2 regions of the Neorhizobium sp. S3-V5DH genome follow, and region 1 is predicted to be linked to the other one. Evidence: riboswitches for the same ligand, from Rfam matches in the RefSeq annotation. Region 1 holds a riboswitch; the other holds the start of a gene.
What was found. Region 1 has a riboswitch for cobalamin ahead of EDE09_RS07465 (ABC transporter substrate-binding protein). Riboswitches for the same ligand answer to the same signal wherever they lie in the genome.
Positions count from the first base shown of each region.

Region 1 (4,198 bases):
TGGCGGACGCCGCCTTCATGCGCGAACTGAAATCCTGGTTGCGCTTCAACCCGCGCCAGGCGATGGCATCTGGCGATGGGCTGTTCGGCCCTACGAGCGGCAACCCATCCTTGCCGAGCTGGCTGGGTCCGCACCTCTTCGATCTCGCGTTTCGCGCGGATACCGAGAACGATAAATACGCAAGGCAGCTTCATTCGTCAGCGGGCGTAGCGGTGTTCGTTTCCGAACGCGACGATGCGGAGCATTGGGTCCGCGCCGGACGTGCCTGCCAGCGCTTCGCCCTGCAGGCGACGGCGCTCGGTCTCAAGCATGCCTTTATCAATCAACCGGTGGAAGTCGCGCAACTGCGACCCGAGCTGGCCGCGCTCGCCGGCCTGCCTGGACGTCGGCCGGACATCGTCATGCGGTTCGGATATGGGCCGACGCTACCCTATTCGCCGCGGCGCCCGGTGGAGGCGGTGCTGGCGTAAGCGAACACACGAGACCTCGCCGTCATGGGATCTGCGGACAAGCGTCATTGGCGACGGCCCGGGCCTTTCCGGTAGTTGCGGAATCGGATGCTCGAACCCCTTGCTCAGCTTCTCAGATGCGCCGCGGTCTACAGCAGACCTTCTCTGGGAACGAGCTGGCACTCGAGCCATGTCGCGGTAGCGGCGAATTTGATGAATCGATGAAGTTGGCGAGGCTCTTATCCGAGGGGGTGGCCAAGTTGGGACCGATTGCGCCCGCCCGGAATCCCTGAAACGTAATTCGTCCCTACCGCCTAATGCCCGTGGTATCTCAAGGCATCCACGACGACCTTGAAGGCAGGGGAGTTCTGATGCCGGGTCGGGTAATAGATGAAATAGCCTGAAAATGGAGGCGACCATTCTTCCAGCATGGGCACGAGGCGTCCAGTCGCGATGTGTTCGGCGACAAGATCTTCCGGCAGATAGGCGATGCCACCATTTTTCATGGCAGCATCTATCATGGGGTAAGAGCTATTGAAGGTGAGCTGGCCGTCGACTCTGACACGTAGCTCTTGCCCGTCCTTCTCGAATTCCCAGACGTAGAGCCCGCCGCCGGTGGCCTGGCGCATGTTGATGCAGTTATGCTGTACGAGGTCCTGCGGATGCTGCGGCGGCGGTTGCGTGGCAAGGTACTGGGGCGAGGCGACAGCCAGCATTCGCCAGTCGGGACCGACCCTGATGGCGATCATGTCTTTCTCGATGCTCTCGCCGAGCCTTATCCCTGCGTCGAAACCGTCTTCCACAATATTGCGCAAGCCGTTATCCCGGCTCAGCTCAAGCTTGATATCGGGGTATTCAGAAAGGATCGGCTGCAGTCTGGGCCAGACGATGCTTTCCAGCGCGTGATCAGACAAGGTAATCCTAATAGTGCCGGACGGTTTGTCGCGCAGGGCCATGAGTGCCGCAAGATCATCCCTTATGGCGGAGACCCGAGGCGCCAGCGATTGAAACAGACGCTCACCGGCTTCGGTCAGCGCCACGTTACGGGTGGTGCGGGACAGAAGCCGCAGGCCCATGCGTGTCTCCAGGCGCTTGATCGTGTGGCTAAGCGTGGACTGAGTAATACCGAGTTTGGCCGCAGCCCTGGTGAAACTCCGCTCCTCTGCCACGGCCAGGAACCATAAAAGGTCGTTGAAATCTTCCCTGGCCATCGTTTCCCCGTCCGGTTTTCATAGACGACTTATGGTCTGGATCGATAAATTAAGCGAAGTATGGATACCAATCCATAGGCGTTGCCTCTGCTGCCGTCTTCAGCGAGACAGCATCCTTCCGTCTCGACGACGCCCGGCCGCACCCCTCCGTCTCGATTAGCGGCAAGGACGACATCGGCGGCTGAAAAGAGAAGGCCGGTGCCCGTAACGAAGCATTCTTGCGCAACTTTTCATTTGACGAATGTAATAACATTACATATGCAGATCCGTGTGATTTTTGAGAGTGATTATACGACACGGGGCTCGGTATGCTTCTCCTCACCTATCACCGGTATCTCGCCGAGCCGATCTCGACCAAAGTCCCCGGTCCGAACGGGCGCGGAAATCTCATACGCTTGCTCTTCGGTCTCCGCACCTTGGCTGCCGTCTTTTCCAGCTTGACGGCGAGACGGACGGGCCTTTATCTGGCGATGACGGTTCCCGGAGTCAAAAGCAACGGGACGAAAAGGGAATACGGTGCGGACGACCCGAAGGGGATCCAAGACCGTGGCTGCCCCCGCAACTGTGAGCGGATTGCCGTCCATCCTCGTGGTGCCGAAAGGCGCCATGCCACTGCGCTGGTTTTGGGCGCGGGAAGGCAGGTGGGCGACAGATATTCGCAAGCCAGGAGACCTGCCGTCGAACATCGATCCATCATCACGGGCGGGGATGCCCGAAGAGGAGAAAGACATGGCCGACACCCGCGCTTCATCGCGCTTTTGCGTATCATATTTCCCAGATCTCCATCGTCGACGGGGCGACCGGGTGCTTTGAAAGCATCCTGATATCTAGCGCGGCCCGTTCAGGACCCGCATTCACATCACACTTCGGGAAATATAACGATGATCACTTCCAAGCGGTGGCCGCACGTTGGCCTGTGCGCTTTGTCCTTGATTGTTTCAGGACTGTTTCACAACGCCCTGGCGGCAGAAACCGTCTATCCTCTCACGCTTGAGAATTGCGGGCGGCAGATAACCTTCAAGAACGCGCCGTCACGCACCGTCTCGATCGGCCAGAGCAGCACCGAGATTCTCTACCTTCTCGGTCTTGCGGACAAGGTGATCGGCACTGCGCTGTGGGTCGGGCCTGTCCTGAAAGGCTACGAAGAGGTCAACGCCAAGATCGAACGCCTCGCCGACAACGATCCGAGCTTTGAAAGCGTGCTTGGAAAGAAGCCGGACATCGTCACCGTGCAGTTCCAGTGGCAGGTCGGTCCCGAGGGTGTCGTTGCAAAGCCCGAACAGTTCGAGGAACTGGGCATCGCGGTCTACACGTCGCCGTCCGACTGCATGGGCAAGGAAAATTCCGCCGCCGGCGACGGCGTCCGCCATCAGGTTTTTACCATGGACCTCGTCTATCAGGAGGTTCGTGATCTCGCGAAGATCTACGACGTGCAGGAAAAGGGCGAGGAAGTAGTGGCCGATCTCAAGCGGCGTGAGGCAGCGGCGCGCGCCAAGGTCGCTTCTGTCGAGGGCAGGCTTTCGGCCGTCTTTTGGTTTTCCAGCGCCCAGCAAGACGCTGACCCATACGTGGCGGGTAAAAACGGGGCGCCCGGCTACATCATGTCGGCTCTCGGGATCGAAAACATCATCAAAACCGACGAGGAATGGCCGACGGTGGGCTGGGAGACAATCGCCAGGGCCAATCCGACGATGATTGTGGCCGGCGCAATGAATCGCCGCCGTTACCCGCTGGACAGCATCGAGGCGAAACGTAAATTCCTGGACACCGATCCTGTCGCCAGCCTGATGCCGGCAGTTAGGAGCGGCCATGTCTTCGACATGGATGCGCAAGCCATGAATCCGACGATCCGCACCATCGAGGGCATTGAGGCGCTGGCCGATGCCATTGCAGGCGCCGGTCTGGTCAAATGAGACCTGCAGTCTCTTCCATTGGCCGTACGGGCGCTATTCCGCTGGCGCTTGTGGTCCTCGTCGCAGTCTTGTGGCTTGGCGCAGCGATCGGCGAGACTTCGATCCCGTTCGGGGTGGTTGCCAAGACGGTGGCCAACCGGCTGTGGAGTGCGGGCTATGCGCTCGAGCCGATCGACGAAGGCATCGTCTGGAGCTATCGGCTCAGTCGGGCAGTCGTAGCGGCTTGCTGCGGTGCGGCGCTCGCCTTGTCCGGGGTGGTGCTGCAGTCGCTGCTGCGCAATCCGCTAGCCGATCCCTATATCCTCGGGATCTCCGCGGGGGCTTCCACCGGGGCCGTCAGCGTGGCGATTCTTGGCCTGGGGGGCGGCATGATGACGCTCCCGATGGGTGCACTTCTCGGAGCCCTCATAGCCTTTGCCCTTGTCAGCCTGCTGGCCCTCAAGGCGGGCAAGGGAACGGCGGCCATCATTCTTGCAGGCGTTGCGGGGTCGCAACTTTTCAATGCGCTCACTTCCTTCATCGTTACCAAGGCGGCGACCGCGGAACAGGCGCGGGGCATCATGTTCTGGCTGCTCGGCAATCTGTCTGGAGTCCGCTGGCCGGATGCCTGGCTGGCGATTCCTGC
Region 1 is NZ_SMCL01000003.1:311,414-315,611, reverse strand. It holds gene EDE09_RS07475 (nitroreductase family protein) at 1-470, shown strand, start outside; gene EDE09_RS07470 (LysR family transcriptional regulator) at 764-1,660, opposite strand; cobalamin riboswitch at 2,118-2,355, shown strand; gene EDE09_RS07465 (ABC transporter substrate-binding protein) at 2,542-3,573, shown strand; gene EDE09_RS07460 (iron ABC transporter permease) at 3,570-4,198, shown strand, end outside.

Region 2 (4,198 bases), on a different contig from region 1:
GACGGCGGCAGCGGCGCGCCGATCAGGTGGGGAGCAATCAGCAGACCGATCGCCAGGGCAGCAAAAATCGCCGAGCGCGTGTAAGCCAGGAGACCAAGCGCAGCCGCAGTGCAGACGGCGGTGGATATCCACCAGATTTGTCGAGGCCCAAGTTCCGCAGCGGGCATGCCCGGCAATTCCGGCGGCAGGCCGAGACCGGGTGCGAGACTGACGGCGAGGAAGCCGGCAATGCCGAACATCAGGCCGCCGCGCCAACCCCTGAAGCCGCCAAGAGCCTCTGAAGCCGCGACCAGAACGAGCCCGAAACCAATTGCCGACAATGCATTGGCAGCGGCGGTATAAATGAAGCGTTCGAGGCCATCGGCTGGAGCCCAGGCCGCTTCGTCATGGTGGTGGTCGGCAGGACTAGCTGCTCCCGCTGCCGGAACATCGTGGCTATGGCCTGCCCCACCGCCGGCATTTTCAAATACCTCGGCCTGCAGGATCAGCGGCACGGTGGAAAGGCTCTGCATGATCGTGAGCAGCAATCCGGACAATAGCCCGGCGATCACCGCCGTGAAGACGATGTTACGAAACAATGACATGGAAAGTTTTCCCTCAGTGACAGGGGAAAGCGAAGGAATGGCGCGAATCGTGGGCGGCATTGTGAACGACTTCCATGTGGGAGAAGCCGACGAAACCGACGATGAACAAGCCAAGCAGGGCCGTCATGCTAAGCGGAATAATCTTCGAAGCAGAAACGCTCGTTGCCATCGAAGCGGAATTCGTAACCATCGTATCGTCCTTTCGCCCTCCACCCGAGGGCCGTTCCATTTCGTCTTCAGCCTCGGCAGGTCTCCTGGCTCGCGGATCGAACGCCTAACGCCCGCCTTCCCGGATTTTCCAGTGGCTTCATGGACGAAGACTTTCCGCTTACAGTTGCGGGGGCAGCCGCGGGTTTGACGACAATCCGTCACACCGCATTCCCTCAAACCCTTTCGGGCACCATAGGCTTGGCCACTATAGACGAATTCGCCAGCCTCGCAATCGCCTTTGCGACGCATTGACATGGTGTCGCGACCGGGCGTAGTTGAAAGGAACGGTCCTTTTCTGGCAACGGGAGGGGCTAAGAGAGAATGCGGTGCGAGCTTTATGCTCAATGCCGCGGCTGCCCCCGCAACTGTAGGCGGCGAGCCATTGCCACCGAGCCACTGGATAATCCGGGAAGGCAGGCAAATGGCGGCGACCCGCGAGCCAGGAGACCTGCCGTTGGATTTGTAAGCTTCGCCGGGCGGGGTGCTCCGGAGGAAGCCGTGTCATTCATGGCAGACGAGCTTTGCTTTTCTGCTCCGCACCCCGATTGTTTGAACCCGGCGGTAACGCGGCTGAATGATGAGTGACGAGCGAAAAGACGATCCCGACGACATCGGCGTGACAATCTTCGTCTGCACGAACTGCCGTGACGAAGCAGATCCGGATATCCGGCCGGGCCTGAAAATGATCGCTGCGCTGAAGGAAGCTAGCGCCGGCAAGCCGCTGGCAGTCAAGCCGGTGACCTGCCTTGCCAATTGCGAAAAAAGCCCGAGTGCCGCCTTCAACCATCGGTCCGGCTGGTCCTATGTCTTCGGTCATCTGACGTTGGAGAACGTCGACGATATCGTCGCCGGCGCAATGATGCTCGCAGAAGACGAGCGTGGCTTCCTTCCCCTTCGTGGCCGTCCCGCCTGCCTGCGCGGCAAGGGCATGACGGCCCGCATCCCACCCTTTCATCATCACGAGGACATGCCTTCATGAGCGTCAATTTCGACCGCATTCCGTGCACCGTCGTTACCGGATTCCTCGGCGCCGGCAAGACCACGTTGATCCGTAACCTGATCGAAAAGCTGGATGGCAAGCGGCTGGCGATCATCGTCAACGAATTCGGCGATGTCGGCATCGACGGAGAGGTGCTGAAGGGCTGCGGTATTGAGACCTGCCCGGAAGACAATATCATCGAGCTTGCCAACGGCTGCATCTGCTGCACGGTGGCAGACGACTTCGTGCCGGCGATCGACCAGATTCTTTCCCGCGAGCCGCGCGTCGATCATATCCTCATCGAAACCTCCGGCCTCGCTCTGCCGAAGCCCCTCGTCCAGGCCTTCCAGTGGCCGGACGTCAAAGCTCGGGTGACCGTGGATGGGGTGATTGCAGTGGTGGACGGCCTCGCACTCGCCGAAGGCCGGGTGGCCGACGATCACGAAGCGCTCGAGGCTCAGCGCCAGGCGGATGGCTCGATCGACCACGACGATCCGGTCGAGGAGGTCTTCGAAGACCAGGTGGCCTGCGCCGACATGATCGTGCTGACCAAGACGGACCTTTTGGACTCGGTCGGGCTTGCCGCAGCAAGGGACCGCGTCTCTGCGCATCTGCCGCGGGCCGTAAAGATCGTAACCGCGGCTAATGGCGCGATCGACCCGGCCGTGCTGATCGGCCTCGGCCTTGCCGTGGAGGACGACATTGAAAACCGCAAGACCCATCACGACGACGAGCTTGATCACGACCACGATGATTTCGACAGTTTCGTCGTCGATCTGCCGGCCATTTCCGATGCCGACGGACTTGCGGCGCGCATCTCCGCGACGGCGGAAGCGGAAAACGTTCTGCGCATAAAAGGCTTCGTGGAAGTCGCGGATAAGCCGATGCGCCTGCAGGTCCAGGCGGTAGGATCGCGCGTGAACCACTATTTCGATCGCGCTTGGGCACCCGGCGAAACGCGACAGAGCCGCCTCGTGGTGATCGGTGAAAAGGGAATCGACCGCGAAGCGATCGAAAGAATGCTGGCCGCATAGAGGCTGAAGAAAAGGATGCATATCCTCGCCACCACATCGTCGTCGCTCGACGACCTGATCGAACCGGTCGACCTTAACCAGTCGCCGGCCGATGTGGTGGTGCTGTCCTTTTCCGGGAGCGACCTGAACGGTATTGCTGCGGCTTGGCACCCAGATCAGCCGAGCTTGCGGCTGGCCAATCTTTCCGATCTTCGGCACCCGATGTCCGTCGATCTATGGATAGAGAGGACGGCGGCGCATGCCCGTCTCATTCTCGTGCGCATCCTCGGCGGCTATGACCGTTGGGCCTATGGGGTGGAAGAGCTTTCCCGGCTTGCGCGACGCGATAAGATCGCGCTGGCGTTGCTGCCGGGCGAATGCAGCATCCGCGACGACCGATTGGCCGCTGCCTCGACGGTTTCAGAAGAGACGCTTGCCGGCATCCTCGCCTGTTTTCGCGAGGGTGGGCGGGAGAACATGCGGCTTCTGGCGCGACGGTTGGCTGCGCTTGCAACCGGCGACACCGAGGCGCTGACGCAAGCGGCACCCGTGCCGAAGGCTGGATTTTACAAACCGGGGCAAGGCATCGTCGAGGCGACTGAATTGTTGACGAGCGCCGCGACGGGCTCGCCGCGCCTGCCGATCCTGTTCTACCGCTCCATGCTGCTCGCCAACGATGCGGCACCGATCGATGCACTGTTCGAAGCGCTGGCTGCACGCGGTTTCGCGCCGGTTCCGATCTTCGTCAGCGGTTTGAAGGATGCAGATGCGGTGGCTTTTGTGGAACAGGCAATAGCGGAACAAGAGCCGGCCGCGATCATCGCAACCACAGCCTTCGCCAGCAGCGCCGACGAGCAGGGCGAGACGCTGTTTGACCGTGCCGGCGTTCCAGTCTTCCAGGTCGTGATCGCCACGACCCGGCGGGAGGGCTGGGCGGAAGGCCGGCGCGGCCTGAACCCGGCGGACCTCGCGATGCATGTCGTCTTGCCTGAACTGGACGGCCGCATCCTCGCCGGGGCAATCTCCTTCAAGGCCGGCGACAATTCCGCAAATCTTGTGAACCAGCCGGAACCGGATCGGGTCGAACAGGTGGCCGATCGCATTTCCGCCTTTCTGCGCCTGAAAATGACGGCCCGGACGGAACGCAAGATCGTCATCCTGCTGCCGGACTACCCGAGCGCGCCGGGGCGAACGGGGTATGCCGTCGGCCTCGACGTGCCGCAAAGCGTGCTGTCGATGCTGCACCAGCTCTCCCTAGCCGGCTACTATGTCTCGAGCATTCCGGAGACGGCACGGGACCTGCTGAACCGGCTGGTCGGGAAATCCGGCGCCTATCGGCTTACCGCCTACCGCTCGCCAACCGCCTCCGAAGCCGCCTGGGGTTTGCCTGAAACGGATGAGGATGTGGAAGA
Region 2 is NZ_SMCL01000008.1:167,077-171,274, reverse strand. It holds gene EDE09_RS14320 (CbtA family protein) at 1-584, opposite strand, end outside; gene EDE09_RS14315 (CbtB-domain containing protein) at 598-774, opposite strand; cobalamin riboswitch at 811-1,004, opposite strand; cobalamin riboswitch at 1,063-1,265, shown strand; gene EDE09_RS14310 (DUF1636 domain-containing protein) at 1,372-1,773, shown strand; gene cobW (cobalamin biosynthesis protein CobW) at 1,770-2,807, shown strand; gene cobN (cobaltochelatase subunit CobN) at 2,823-4,198, shown strand, end outside.
Region 2: another riboswitch for cobalamin. It lies ahead of EDE09_RS14310 (DUF1636 domain-containing protein); the one in region 1 lies ahead of EDE09_RS07465 (ABC transporter substrate-binding protein).